2 regions of the Mesorhizobium sp. M1227 genome follow, and region 1 is predicted to be linked to the other one. Evidence: riboswitches for the same ligand, from Rfam matches in the RefSeq annotation. Region 1 holds a riboswitch; the other holds the start of a gene.
What was found. A riboswitch is a leader RNA that binds a small molecule or an ion and turns the genes downstream of it on or off. The one in region 1 is predicted to bind cobalamin.
Positions count from the first base shown of each region.

Region 2: linked by a shared signal. The riboswitch ahead of NKH28_RS06685 (CbtB domain-containing protein) and the one ahead of metE (5-methyltetrahydropteroyltriglutamate--homocysteine S-methyltransferase) in region 1 are both predicted to bind cobalamin.

Region 1 is NZ_JAMYLZ010000030.1:4,230-11,740, reverse strand. Features, by position in the region: gene NKH28_RS26075 (trans-sulfuration enzyme family protein) at 1-1,006, shown strand, start outside; gene NKH28_RS26070 (dihydrodipicolinate synthase family protein) at 1,059-1,961, shown strand; gene NKH28_RS26065 (FMN-binding negative transcriptional regulator) at 1,996-2,214, shown strand; gene metE (5-methyltetrahydropteroyltriglutamate--homocysteine S-methyltransferase) at 2,313-4,658, opposite strand; cobalamin riboswitch at 4,753-4,953, opposite strand; gene NKH28_RS26055 (hypothetical protein) at 5,347-5,733, shown strand; gene NKH28_RS26050 (helix-turn-helix transcriptional regulator) at 6,038-6,871, opposite strand; partial or broken gene NKH28_RS26045 (MFS transporter) at 7,056-7,511, opposite strand, start outside.
Region 2 is NZ_JAMYLZ010000003.1:231,261-238,771, forward strand. Features, by position in the region: gene NKH28_RS06655 (SRPBCC family protein) at 1-147, shown strand, start outside; gene mgtE (magnesium transporter) at 499-1,896, shown strand; gene NKH28_RS06665 (MerR family transcriptional regulator) at 2,036-2,422, shown strand; gene NKH28_RS06670 (methyltransferase family protein) at 2,442-2,948, opposite strand; gene NKH28_RS06675 (heparan-alpha-glucosaminide N-acetyltransferase) at 2,965-3,963, opposite strand; gene NKH28_RS06680 (SRPBCC family protein) at 4,182-4,553, opposite strand; cobalamin riboswitch at 4,694-4,891, shown strand; gene NKH28_RS06685 (CbtB domain-containing protein) at 4,928-5,107, shown strand; gene NKH28_RS06690 (CbtA family protein) at 5,123-5,905, shown strand; gene cobU (bifunctional adenosylcobinamide kinase/adenosylcobinamide-phosphate guanylyltransferase) at 5,898-6,419, shown strand; gene cobO (cob(I)yrinic acid a,c-diamide adenosyltransferase) at 6,421-7,038, shown strand.

The DNA of each region.
Region 1 (7,511 bases):
GACGACGGAGATCCTCGAGCAACGGCTCGCCAATCTGGAAGGAGCCGAGGCAGGTTTGGTCGTTGCCTCGGGGATGGCGGCTTTCGGCACACTGATCCTGTCGCTCCTGTCCCAAGGCGATGAACTCATCGTCCACAAGACACTTTATGCGAACACGCTTGCCATGGTCGAACAGGCGGTCCCCCGCTTCGGCATCAAGGTCGTCGCGGTCGACCTGTCCGATCCTCACAATCTCGATGCCGCGATCACCGAGCGGACCCGGCTTGTTTTCTTCGAGACGCCGGTGAATCCGCTGAGCCGCATCCTCGACATCGCTGCCATTGCCGAGCGCGCCCACGCGCGCGGTGTAAAGGTTGCAGTCGACAGCACCTTCGCCTCGCCCGCGCTCCAGCGGCCGCTCGAACATGGGGCCGACCTCGTGCTCCACTCGCTGACCAAATACATCAATGGGCATGGCGACGCCCTTGGCGGGGCGATTCTCGGCGACGCGCAAACGCTCCGCACGCTGCACGAGACGGGCCTGCGCTACATCACCGGCGCAGCGCTCTCGCCCATGTCAGCCTTCCTGATCCTCCGCGGTCTGAAGACGCTCACGCTACGCATGGAACGCCACAGCGCCACAGCCCTTACGGTGGCTCAGGCACTCGAGGCGCACCCGGCGGTGGCATGGGTGAGTTATCCCTTCCTCGACTCGCACCCTGATCAGGTGACGGCGCGAAAGCAGATGTCCCAAGGGTCGGGCATGTTGGCCTTTGGCCTCCACGCTGGGTTCGAGGGCGCGCGGCGGATGATGGACCGGCTCAACCTGATCACCCGGGCTGTCAGCCTCGGCGATGCCGACAGCCTCATCTATCATCCGGCAAGCCTGACCCGTGCTCGTCAGCCGATCCGCAAGGATGCGCATCTGGCCGATGGAGTCGGCGAGGACCTCATGCGTCTCTCGGTGGGTCTTGAAGACGCCGATGACCTAATCGCCGACCTGCGGCGGGCTCTGGACGCCTTGTGATGACCTGTCGTCCGGCCAGTCCTGCGCTCACGCACAAACCTGGAGCCTTGCCATGGCATTCCTGAGCGGTCTTTCCGCGTTTCCCATCACGCCCGCCGATCGTGACGGCCGCGTCGATACCGTTGCTCTGCGCAGGCTGATTACTCGGCTTGGCGCCGCTCAGGTCGACTCCATCGGTCTTCTCGGCAGCACCGGCACCTACATGTATCTGTCGCGCGAGGAACGGCGACGGACGCTCGCCGAGACCTTGGACGAAATCGCCGGGCGAATGCCGCTCCTGGTGGGTGTGGGCGCGCTGCGCACCGATGAAGCAGTGAGGTTCGCGCAGGACGCCAAGGCCCTTGGAGCTGCCGCGGGGCTGCTTGCGGCCGCCTCCTATACCCCGCTCACCGAGGACGAGGTGTTCGAACATTTCTCCACGGTGGCGCGCGAAAGTGGCCTTCCGATGGTCATCTACGACAATCCAGGAACGACGCATTTCCGTTTCACCCCAGCACTCGTCAGCCGCCTGGCAAAGGTGCGGGGGATCGTCGCTATCAAGAATCCGACAGACAAGGGCGATGCGATCAAGAGCCATCTGGCCGACCAGAGGCGCACTGTGCCGGAAGGGTTCTCGATCGGCTACAGCGGCGACTGGAACGCCGCAGAGGCCATGATCGCCGGCGCCGACACATGGTACAGCGTCCTCGCCGGCATCCTGCCCGAGGTCTGCGTGAAGATCGTCACGGCGGCGCAACAGGGCGATGCGGCCGAAGCGCGACGGATCGATGCCACGCTTGCGCCGCTCTGGAGCCTCTTCAAGGAGTTCTCGAGCCTTCGCGTCGTCTATGCACTTGCCGAATTGCTCGACATTTGCCGTGCCGACCCCCCGCGTCCCATCCTGCCTCTGCCCTCAGCAGCGAAGCGCCAGATAGCCGCCGCGTTGGAACGCTTGCCATCGGATGCCAGCCGGTGAACAGCGAACCCGGCGGCCAGTGAAGGAACCTGTCATGTATGTACCCGCGCATTTCGATGAACCGAGCCGAGAAGTCCTTTACGAACTGATCGAGAACAGCGCACTTGGCATGCTGATAACCCATGGCCGGAGCGGTCTCGACGCCAATCACATCCCCTTCGAACTTGACACGTCACAGGGAGAAAACGGTACCCTTTATTCCTGCGCGATTAGTACACGTGCCGAAGGAAAGTGCACTTTCTCGCTCGAGTGACTTATTTCAAAGGATGTGATCGCGTTTTGGCACATTCACGGCCCACATGCGGCAGCCGGTAACTCACCACATGGTGAGCAACCAGGAAACCTTCCGGCCTACACTTTCTCCCGGAGCGCGCGTGCTGCAGCAACCATGTTCATGAGGGCAGGGCGGACCTCCTCCCACTTGCGGGTTTTGAGGCCACAGTCCGGGTTTACCCACAGTTGGGCATCGGACAGTCGCTCGCGGGCAAGCATGACGAGATCCGAAATCTCGCCGACTTCCGGGACCCGTGGTGAGTGAATGTCGTAGACTCCGGGCCCGATTTCATTCGGATATTTGGAGCTCGTGAAGGCGTCCAGCAGTTCCATTTTCGAGCGCGACGTCTCAATCGAAATGACATCCGCATCCATTTCAGCGATCGCGTCGATGATCTCGTTGAACTCCGAATAGCACATGTGGGTATGGATTTGAGTCGCGTCCTTTACACCCGTTGAAGCGATCCGGAAGCATTCGACAGCCCAGTCGAGATAGTCGTTCCAATCAGACTGGCGCAGTGGCAATCCTTCGCGAAACGCGGCCTCATCGATCTGGATCATCCTTGCGCCGGACCATTCGAGATCCGTCACTTCGTCGCGGATGGCGAGCGCGATCTGGCGGCATGCTTCGGAGCGGGGTACGTCCTCGCGAACAAATGACCAGTTGAGAATGGTCACTGGGCCTGTGAGCATTCCCTTCACAGGGTTTTCCGTAAGCGACTGGGCGAACTGCCACCAGCGCAGCGTCATCGGATTGGGCCTCGATACGTCGCCGAAGATGATGGGGGGGCGCACGTAACGCGACCCATAGCTCTGCACCCAGGCATGCTGGGTGAAGGCGAAGCCGGACAGCTGCTCGCCGAAATGCTGTACCATGTCGTTTCGTTCGAACTCACCGTGCACCAGCACGTCCAGCCCGATCTCTTCCTGCCAGCAAATTGCAGCCTCGATCTCCTTCTTCAGGAAGGTCTCGTAGTCGACATAGCTCAGCTGGCCCTTCGCATGAGCGGCCCGCGCCCTGCGTACCTGCGGCGTCTGCGGGAAGGACCCGATAGTCGTCGTGGGGAACGGCGGCAGCCCGAGCGTGCCGGCCTGGACTCTGGAGCGCTCGGCAAAAGCGCTCTCTCGTCGCTTCATGCTGTCGTCAATGCTGGCGATCCGCCCCTCAACAAGCGGGTCATGGATCTTCGTGGATGTCAGGCGAGTGGCGGCAGCCTCGGCAGACGCTTTCAACGCGCCTGCCACCGCATCCCTGCCTTGGGACAGGGCCCGGGCAAGCATCACCAACTCGTCGGTCTTCTGGGCCGCGAAGGCGAGCCACGACCTGATGTCCGCGTCGAGCTCCGTCTCCATGCGGAGGTCGATCGGCACATGCAGCATCGAGCAAGAAGGCGCGATCTCGACGCGGTCCAAGGGCCAGCCGGCGACGATCGGTTTGATGCGGTCGAGAATGGCGGGCGCGTTCGCACGCCAGACGTTGCGGCCATCGATCAAGCCAAGCGAGAGCACCAGATCCTTCGGTGCGAGCCGACCCACCGTTTCCAGCTGCTCGGGAGCGCGCACGAGATCAATATGCAGCCCGGCCAGGGGCAGAGAAACCGCGGTTTCGAGATTGTCTCCCAGCGGCCCGAAATAGGTAGCCAGCATGATTTTCAACTCGGGCACGGCTTTTGACAGCTGGCCATAGGCGAATTCGAACGCAGCTCGTTCGTTCGGGTTCAGATCGAGGACAAGCGCTGGCTCATCGATCTGCACCCAATCGGCGCCCGACAGCTTCAAGCTCCGCAGGAGTTGCTCGTAGACGGGCAGAAGCCGTGGTAGGAGCGCGATGGGATCGAAGCCTTCGGCAGGCGATTTAGCCAGCTTGAGGAAGGTGACCGGTCCAAGGATGACTGGGCGTGTGTGAATGCCGAGGGCTTTAGCCTCGAGGAAGTAATCAACCGGCTTCGTCGACGAAAGAGCGAACGTCTGATCATCGTCTAGTTCCGGCACAATGTAGTGATAGTTGGTGTCAAACCACTTGGTCATTTCCATCGCGGTTACGCCAGGCCGATGAGCCGCATGCTGGTGACCACCGTGCCCACAATCCTCCGTCTGACCTTGGTTGCCGCGCGCCATAGCGAAGTAGATGTCGAGTGGGACCTCGCCGCCATTCCAGACGTAACGGGACGGAAGGGCGCCGACCATGGCTGCGGTGTCGAGCACATGGTCGTAAAGCGAGAAGTCGTTCGACGGGATTTTCGACACGCCGCGATCGCGTTGCTCCTCCCAGCTAGCGGCACGGAGCGCCTTCGCCGTCGTGAGAAGGTCGGCAGCGGACGATTTTCCGGACCAGTAGCTTTCAAGCGCGAATTTCAGTTCTCGCCGACGACCGAAGCGGGGCACGCCGAGCGTTGCTACAGGAATTTGCTGAGAGACAGTCATGCATACCCCGATGGTTGGGGCGTCGGTGACAAGGAAGGCGCTAGCAGGCCGGCACGAACGCCAGGCTGCAGCGGCCATCGAGACACCCCGCCCGTGGACGTAATTCGCCGTGGCAGGTCTCCTGGCTCGCGGGGTCATAGCCTCTACCCGTCTTCCCAAGGCTATTCGCCTCAGTGACATGAGTGGGGTTGGCTCGCCGCTAACAGTTGCGGGGGCAGCGCCGGCATCGCACCGGCTTCCCTCTTAGCTCCGCTGCGGCAGCGCCGTACGGAGAACCACGACACAGGAGACAATTACCGCAGTTCGCTTCTTTGTCAACGTCGCATAAAGAAATGTTTATGTCGTTATGTTAAATTTCGGTTGCCATGTTGCCAAAGGTCGCCTTGAAAGCGAAACTATGGAAGCCTTGAGCGGCCGGTAAATCAAAGCAATAACGCACAGCGGTCCAGGAGGATAGGAGTTCGTCGGCTGCCGGCGGCAAACTACCGGCAAGCGCCGTGGTGCTGCTTCCCGCATCATGCGAACGCCACCTCGGCGTCGAACTTCGGCTCCGAGCTTCCGACCGCTATTCGGCTCAATGGCGAGGCTGTTGCCCATGTGGAAGCTGTTGGCCGTGATGCCCTCGGTGATATGACACAACGATTTCGGGGGGAGCACACCGAGGCCAGGCGCAGCGGCGTGTTGCGAAGTGATCGAGGCCAATGTCTCGAACTGCTTGTTCGCAGCCCACCGGCTCAAGGTAACCCGGCTCAAACCACCGGGCCAGCTCAAGTCCTGTCCAAATGAGGCCGAGCGGCAAATCGTCGTGCACGCGCACGGTTTGGCGTTCGATCTTGTGATGCGTCTTGGGCGGACAATCGCCACGGTGCAGCGCGCAGAAGCGGTCCCCAATTGGGAAGCCGAGGGCGGTGAGGGCAAGCCAGCGCCACAGGCGGAAGGGGACTTGGACCTGTTTGCCCTGCTGGACCACAAGTTCGCGACACAGGGCCTCAAGGAGAAGACCAAGAGTGTTTATGCGCGGGACCTCGCCAAATTCATCAAAAGCAGCGGGCAGTCAAAGTTCGGCGCCGATTGACATGGAGATAGCCATCGCGGCGGACCGCAAGCCGGAATACAACCGGGTGCAGGCGGCCAAGCTCGTCCACAAGATGGCGTCGGGCACACACCGGCGATGGGAGAGCGGACCGTGGAGTGCAGGAACTTCACGCCTATCCACGCTCCCGTGGACGTGTCCTGCGGCACATCGGCAGCGATATTGAGGAGGCAGTTGAGCTTCTGGTCGAGCACTCTTACCTGCCACTACCCACGCTTAACGTCATCTCGTACTGAAAACGCACCACGCAAGGTCGAGATGTAACATGCGCCCTTCGTGGATGGTTCTAAGCTTCCTCGGGCGCGGTCAATCTGTGATAACGGTCGCTTGGAACCTGCATCACCGCGACGCGATCAAGGTTGGCGTATCGCGCTCGGTAGTAACCTTCTTCCTCCACTTCGGCGAAACTACACTGGGGAACGTCAAAGGTCGCAGCTTCCAATCCGAAGAAAGTCGTAGCGGTTTCTTCATCCAAGAAGTTCCACTCATCTTCTCCGTCGTCATATGTGACGCGAACATAGGAGGCCATGCGCACGGCTTCCTGATCACCCATCTCTGCGATGATGGCATCGCATTCTTTCTTCAGCTTTCCTGAAACCTCACCCTTATCCCAGTCATCCAAAGCCCGATAGATTTCTGGATGATAATACTCTGGCATCTCCTCTACATCTTCACCGATAAGCTCAATGGTGCGGACATATTGCGGATTTATCAAGAGTATTTTGTTGTCAAGGCTCCAACAATACAGCCATGGCCTGCTTGTGTTATTTCTACGAAGATTATGAAGTTCCTTCAACTGACGTAAAATCGATTCACGCGCCTTTTCATCGATAGGATATTGGCGGCTGCCAACAGTCGTCTTGATTCTGAGCGTGCCGTATCGCGTTTCGGCATCGGCAATTGCAAACGGGCTCGTGCGCCACTCCTCGACATCAATCTTCCAGCCCAGCAGCTCCTCGACCGTGCATTTCAACGTGAGACAAAGGTCCTTGATCTGCTCGACGTTCAACTGCGTTTTGCCTGTTTCCCAACGGGCCACAGTCTGTTGCGTCGTTGCCATCTGCTCTGCCAAATCTTTTTGAGTCATGCCCAGTCGAACCCTAAGCTCTTTCATGTTCATAACTCACCTCGCGTGTTCAACACACGCATTGTGGATGAATTAATCTAATCGTCAAGCGTGTTCAAAAATCGCAGCATGTGTTTTTAGGGCGTCTTCGAGGCTCCGGCAGCCGTTCGTGACCACTTGCGCAAGACACAGGGCTGGTACACAGCACGAATGGGCGATCAAAAATTACTGCTGAACTTCAGATAATTATTGTGGGCGAGTCTGGATCTCTCTGATCGACACGATAGTCGACCATCACCATGATCGGGCCGCTTCGTGGCCGCAGGTCAAGTTGCAGCGTCGGTTCGCTGAACTTGTTGGTCGGATCCAGATTGAGCGTTTCAAAATCCGGCTGACGCAGAAGGATGCCCATCAGTCCCCCAATGACAAGAACCAGCTGGCGGACGAGCAAGGCTCCCGAAACACCTTGGACATCCGCCAGTTCGCCCCAAAGCCAGCTTCCCGCCGCCATGCCGCCGTATGTGGCCGTCTGATAGAGAGAGGGCGCGTCCAACCACCCCCCGCGGCGACGAAAGCTGCACTGTGACGTAAACAGCGAGAATGATTGAATCCAGGCCGCGCCGGCTGGCATGAGGTTGAGACAGCTCAGCCCAACGTGCTCGCTCCATGCCCGAAAGAAGCAGCTGATCGCCAA
Region 2 (7,511 bases), on a different contig from region 1:
AACGCGACGCGCGTGGAACTCGAGCACAGGCTTCTGGAGAACATGGGCGAAACCGCAGAGGCGATGCGCGAGGCCTTCGAATCGGAGGATGGCTGGAGCGGTCTCCTGGACCGCTATGCGGCTGAGGCCAAGCGCCACGCCGCCTGATCGGGAAGCCGTTAAGTCCAATATCCAGCGAGGCCGTCGCACCGTCGGCCTCGCCGTTTTTGAATCAGTGTCGATCTGCCCATCTGGTTGACCGGGGCGGGGAGATACGCTGCCCTTTACCTGCCGCCGCGAAGGTCTGCAGCGCCGCAGGTTTGTAGAACGTCCTCTCCTCCTACCATCCGGTATGCGCCGCGTCGTTTGGACGCGCGAACGGCGCTGTAGCAATTTGTCGTTGTGCATGGTCCTTTCGCAAAATCGATTCCGATTGTCAGGATCATGGTCTAGACCTGACAGGCACCTTATCCGGAAATCCGATGGCGGGAGGCGCTGGTGGAAGGCCAGGACGAACAGATGACCGGCGCCAGGGCGGCTGAGGAGCGCCGCGCCGACATCTATGACGAGGACGGCGTCATCCTGTCATCGTTCCTCGCCCAGATCGGTGCCGCGATCGCCGATCGCGATACGCTGACGCTGAAGCGCGAAGTCGACGATCTGCACCAGTCGGAACTCGGCCACCTGCTCGAGGCCCTGCACCCGGAACAGCGACGCGCGCTGGTCGAATTGCTGGGCAAGGATTTCGATTTTTCCGCGCTGACCGAGGTTGACGAGGCGATCCGCCGCGACATCGTCGACAGTCTGCCCAATGCGCAGATCGCCCAGGCGGTGCAGGATCTCGATTCCGATGACGCGGTCTACATTCTCGAAGACCTCGACCAGGAGGACCAGGACGAGATCCTGTCGCAGCTGCCGTTCACCGAGCGGATCAGGCTGCGGCGTTCGCTTGACTATCCCGAAGAGACCGCCGGCCGCCGCATGCAGACCGAGTTCGTCGCGGTGCCGCCCTTCTGGACGATCGGCCAGACCATCGACTACATGCGCGAGGACAACAATCTTCCCGACCGTTTCAGCCAGATCTTCGTCATCGATCCGAGCTTCAAGCTGCTCGGCGCCATCGACCTCGACCAAATCCTGCGTACCAAGCGCTCGGTCAAGGTCGAAGAGGTCATGCATGAGACCAGGCATGCCATCCCGGCCACCATGGACCAGGAGGAGGCGGCACGCGAATTCGAACAATACGATCTTCTGTCCGCCGCCGTCGTCGACGAGAACGAGCGGCTGGTCGGCGTGCTGACCATCGACGACGTCGTCGACGTCATCCAGCAGGAGGCCGAGGAAGATCTGCTGCGCATGGGCGGCGTCGGCGACGAAGAACTCTCGGACAGCATCTTTTCGACCTCGCGCTCGCGCGTGCCCTGGCTGCTGGTCAATCTTTTGACGGCTTTCCTGGCGGCCTCGGTGATCGGCCTGTTCGACCGCACCATCGAGCATATCGTGGCGCTGGCGGTGCTGATGCCGATCGTCGCCGGCATGGGCGGCAATGCCGGCTCGCAGACCATGACGGTCACGGTGCGGGCGCTGGCGACCAGGGACCTCGACATCTACAATGCCGGCCGCATCATCCGCCGCGAAATCGGGGTGGGCTTCATCAACGGCATCATCTTTGCCATCCTGATCGGCCTCGTGGCTGCTGCCTGGTTCCACGATCGCAATCTCGGCGGCATCATTGCGGCTGCGATGATCATCAATATGTTCGTGGCGGCTCTGGCGGGCATCCTTATCCCGCTGCTGCTCGACCGCTTCAAGATCGATCCGGCTGTGGCTTCGGCGGTTTTCGTCACCACGGTCACCGATGTCGTCGGTTTCTTTGCCTTTCTCGGGCTCGCCACATGGTGGTTCGGTGTGCGCTGAACGTCACCTCAATTGACTTTTACGTAAATGCCATGCGAGGCTTTGAAATGTGCCTTGTCCGCCGATTCTGGCACGCGCCTGGGCGCCGGCGGCGCCGGCCAGTTGGAACTCGCGGCGTGGCCGGGGCATTGGAGTGACGATGCGGGAATATTATTCGATCACGGAGCTGACCCGCGAATTCGACGTGTCGACGCGGACGTTGCGCTTCTATGAGGACGAAGGGCTGGTACAGCCGGTAAGACGCGGCCGCACGCGGCTGTTCCGTCCGTCGGACCGGCATCTCATCCGCCAGATCATGCGGGGAAAAAGACTCGGCTTCTCGATCAACGAAATCCGCGAGATCATCCAGATGTACAGGGAGCCGCCCGGCGAGGTAGGCCAGCTCAAGCTGATGATCAAGCGCATCGAGGAAAAGCGCGAGGATCTTCGCCAGAAACGCCGTGACCTCGAAGAGACCCTGGCAGAGCTCGACCAAGCCGAGGAATCCTGCGTCGAGCGGCTGGTGGAACTCGGCGTCACCACATGAGCGTGGCGTCAGCGCCGGCTCAAATCCAGCGCCGCACCCTTTTGGCGTAGTCCCGGTATTTCTTGCCGAATTTGGCCGTCAGCACCTTCTCCTCGCTCTCGATCGTCAGCTTCTGCGTCAGGAACGCCGCGATGACTGCCAGCGGCAGGAACCAGGCGATCCCAGTGACAAAGGCGAGGCTGACCAGCAGCAGCGTGTTGGCGAGGTAGATCGGGTTGCGGCTGACGGCGAAGGGTCCGGTGGTCACCAGATGGTCAGGCACGCCGTTCGGGTTGAGCGTCGTCTTGGCGCGGATCATGGTGCGGATTGCCGTGAACCAGAGCGCGGCAACCGCCACCAACCCCACAAGGCCGGCGGCGAACAGGATGTCGCCGAGAAGATCGCCGATCCACGGCAGTGGATAGAGCAGCCCTAGCGCGACGCTGACGATGATGGCGGCGACATAGATCAGCGGCGGCCATGGGATGTGCCCCAGCTTCGGCTGCCCAGGATTTTGCTGCACGGGTTTCGGGTGACTGTCGCTCATTATTGTCCTCCCTCGATTAGCGCGTTCCCGGTTCCGCCGCCTCGGTTTGGGCGGTGCAGGTGCCGGCGAGCTCGCCAATATGCGCCTTCCACTCCGGGGACTGGTCGTCGCTGTTGAGCCGGTCAAGCGAGGCTTCGCCCTGGAGAGTGTCCAGCATGCAGGCACAATAGCTGGAGCAGAACTCGGTGTCGCGTGCCTGCTCGCAGGATATCTGGCAGGATTTCAGAAATCTCACCTCCCTGGTTTCGGCCTGCGCCGGCATGAATTGCGAAAACAGCCAGACCGAGCCGATCAGCACCGGCTGATGGATCAGATAGAAAGCAAGGCTGTGCCGGCCGATGAAGACCAGCGGATTTGCCCAGCGGCCGGGCGCCAATGCCGACAGCCGCGTCAGCGCGCCGGAGGTGGCGGCGAGCTTGGCAACCGCGATGCCGGCAAGTACGGCGCCGAACCAGGGCAGCAGTGGAACGTAGTCGTTGGAGCGCGGGTTGGTCGCCGACAGGCCGACCCACCACAAAGCCGGATGATCGAACGTTTCGGATCGCAGGTAGAAAGGCGCAGCGACGACGAATACGGCGACAAGCAGCGTCAGCAGCGCCGGCAGGCGCAGGAACGCCAGGCCGAGCAGGCTGGCGAGCGCGATCTCATGCAATATGCCGAAGAAGATGAAGCCGTCGGGCGTGGCGATGCGGGTGACCAGCGATATTGCGAGCGCTGCCCCGGCAACCATGGCGAAGCGCTTCCAGAAGCCGGTCCAGCGGATTTTTTTGCCATGGGCGAGATAGAGGCTGATGCCGACCAGGAACAGGAAGCTCGAGGCGATGCAGCGCGCGTAGATTTTCCACCAGCCGAAGGCGGTGAGGCCGGGATCGGTGTAGCCGAAGAATTCGAGGTCCCAGGTGAAATGATAGCTCGCCATGGCAAGCAAAGCGATGCCGCGTGCAATGTCGATAACGGCGATGCGCTTCGACTTCGGTTGATCCTGAACGGCTGCGGTCGGCGTGTCGATGCTCATGGTCTCGCTGTCTTGGTTCAGCCCCGGCAAGACGACTATCACGGTTGCCACCGTCAAAAGAAGCTGGGCCTTGCGTCGTGTTGGCGCCGGTCGGCATCAGGGCTGCTTTAGGCCACAGCCGGAAAGCCTTTGGCCGGCGTGCTGGCGTTCTTCGGCCTGGGCGCGGTTTTCGCGACACTCGGCCTGCTGGCGGCGGCCTGCGGCTTCGTCACCTGGCGCTATCTGCCCAAATCGCTTTGATGTGCGAGCGCCGCATGGCGCTCGCGGAGCCAGTTGTGGAAGCGGTGCAAGTCGTATCCCTCGGGCATCAGCACGCCGGTCTTATGGCGCATCGAGCGCAGGCCCATCTGGTTGACCTCGCAGATATCAGCATCCTCCTCCAGCACCTGGGTACCGAACGCGACGATGTTGTCGATATCGGCGGCCGGATCGGCGAGCGCTTCGCGTCGCGGCAGACGAGCAGCCAGTTGCGATACCAGATCGCCTCGAGATCGCGCTGATAGGCTGCGATGTCCCAATAGGCTGTTTGACGGCAGCGTCGGCTCGGGCCGCGTCAGGCCGTTGGATCGCTTGTTCGGGCTGGGTTGCATGCCGGCTTCCTCCCCATCCGCCAGCCGACACCCGGCTGCGAAAATTGTCAATCGCGGCGCCGGTCTGCGAACTTGGCGAGGCGGCGCATTCGCCACACGATCCGGCGGAATTTGGTTTGCCGGGCGCGGCGATTCTGCCTATAGTCGCTGATGTCGTCGGTTCCGTTTGGAACCAAGAGGGAATGCGGTGCGGGCGAAATTGTTTGCCCAATGCCGTGGCTGCCCCCGCAACTGTGTGCGGTAGTCCTCTCCATATGCCACTGAAGGTTCGCCTTCGGGAAGGTGGGGAAGGGCGCTGATCCGCGAGCCAGGAGACCTGCCGGCGACAGGAAACTGACTTCTATGCCCTCGGGTGGAGGGCGAAAGGACAAGACATGAATACCGCTTCCGTTTCGCTCGGCGCTTCCGCCTCCTCGCAGTCGCGTCTCATGCAGCTGGCGCTTGCTGCATTCCTCGGCATTTTCGTCATGGGCTTTGTCGGCTTCTCGCATATCGATGCGGTCCACAATGCCGCGCACGACTATCGCCATTCGATGGGCTTTCCCTGCCACTAACAAGGGGCTGACATCATGACACTGTTTCGCAACGTCGTGTTCATCGCGGCGATCGCAGGGCTTGTGGCCGGCGTGGCTCTCGCCTGCATGCAAGCCTATGCCACGGTGCCGCTCATCCTGAAGGCGGAAGTCTACGAACAGGCCGGCGGCGGCCATGACCATACCGCGGCACCTGCGGCACCGGCCGAAAGCGCCGCGGGCACGACGGCTATGAGCAGCGCCGCGCCGGCACCGGCTGAAGCAATGGCTCCGGCGGAAGACGAAGGCTGGGCGCCGGCCGACGGTTTCGAACGCTTCGGCTTCAGCGTCGTTGCCAATATCGTCACCGGCATCGGCTTTGCGCTGGTCCTGGTTGCGGTTTCGGAATTCGCCGGCGGCATCGGCAACTGGCGCCAGGGCGTGTTCTGGGGGCTTGCCGGCTTTGCCGTGTTCACGCTGGCGCCGGGCCTCGGCCTGCCGCCGGAATTGCCGGCGATGCCGGCGGCCGACCTTGTCCAACGCCAGATCTGGTGGTGGGCAACAGTGGTGGCGACCGCCGCCGGGCTCGGCCTTATCGCCTTCCGCAGATCGTTGCCGCTGGCGATCCTTGCCGTAGCGTTGATCATGGCGCCGCATATTGTCGGCGCGCCGCAGCCCGATAGCTTCGAGACCGCGATCCCGGAAGGCCTGCACCACCAGTTCGTGGTGGCGGTGACGCTGACCAATCTGGTGTTCTGGCTGGTGCTCGGCGCGGTCGTCGGCGTGGTGCGCGGACGCTTCACGGGCACGGCGACCAGCCTGCGCGACAGCTTTGCCTGACCGCGCTGCCGGGGCACTGACCCTGGTCATCGGCGGTGGGCGGGCCGGCACGAGCGCGCATGCCGAGAGCCTGGTGACGGTCGGCCCGCCGCCTTGGAGCTATATCGCCACGGCGCAAGCCTATGACGACGAGATGCGCCAGCGCATCGCGCTGCACCGCTCGCGCCGCGGCGCCGGCTGGACGACCATCGATGCGCCGCTCGACCTTGCCGGCGCGATCGGAGCGCTGCCTGACGGCCAGCCGGTGCTGATCGATTGCCTGACGCTGTGGCTGACCAACCATATGCTGGCCGACCATGATGTCGAGGCCGAATGCCGGAGGCTGGCCGATGTGCTGTCGCGGCCGCGTGGGCCGTGGTTCGTGGTGTCCAACGAGGTCGGCCAGGGCATCGTGCCGGACAATGCGCTGGCAAGACGGTTTCGCGACGCCGCCGGCCGGCTGAACCAGGACGTCGCTTCTGTTGCCGGCACCGTGCTTTTGATGGTGGCGGGGCTGCCGCTCAAGGTGAAATGACATGGCTGATACTATCGATCCCAAGGACGAGGAACGCCACCGCGCCAAGATGGCCAAGCGCAAGGCGGTGCAGGACGCAGAGGTCGCGGCCAAGACGGTCGAGAAGGGGCTGCTGATCGTCAACACCGGACCGGGCAAGGGCAAGACCACGGCCGCCTTTGGGCTGGCACTCAGGATGCTCGGCTATGGCAAGCGCGTCGGCGTCGTTCAGTTCATCAAGGGCAAATGGCACACCGGCGAGAAAGACGCCTTTACCGCCTTCGGCGACCGTGTCGTCTGGCACGCCATGGGCGAAGGCTTTACCTGGGAGACACAGGACCTGAAGCGCGACATCGCGGCGGCCGAGGCTGCCTGGGCGAAAGCGCTGGAGCTGATGGCCGAGCCGTCGATCAGCCTCGTGGTGCTCGACGAGCTGAACATCGCGCTGCGCTACGACTACCTCGATCTCGAAAAGGTGGTCGCGGCGCTGAAGGCGCGTCGCGAAGGCCTGCATGTCGTCGTCACCGGCCGCAACGCCAAACCGGTATTGGTCGAGGCGGCCGATCTGGTCACCGAGATGGGCGTGACCAAGCACCACTTCTCCGCCGGCGTGAAGGCGCAGCAGGGGATCGAGTTCTGAGGGGTGTTGCTGGCGCCTCTTCTTCCTTCTCCCCTTGTGGGAGAAGGTGGATTGGCGCGCAGCGCCAAGACGGTTGAGAGGTGCTGGCCGGGGCGCTGTTGGTGCCAAGCTGGAACACCCCTCATCCGGCCGCTTCGCGGCCACCTTCTCCCACAAGGGGAGAAGGGAAAGCCGCACGAAGCGGCTCGCCCCTGGAATGGTAAGGGTGAGGGGCAGCGCCGACCTGAAGCGATCATTTGAGGCGCAGCCCTATTTTGTTCTTGCTTTGTGCCGGCAGCTATGCTACTAATTTCGGTATGGTGCTAATTGGCTCCAACGACCCGCCGCATGGCGGGTTTTTGTTTCGCCTGAGATCGGGCGAAGATCACAACAGAATTACGACCGTCGAGATTACCCCAAACAGTGCGATCAGCAGAAAGTCGGCGATCCGGTAGAGTTTCAGTGCCGCCGGATGTCAGGGGATAGAGTTCTGG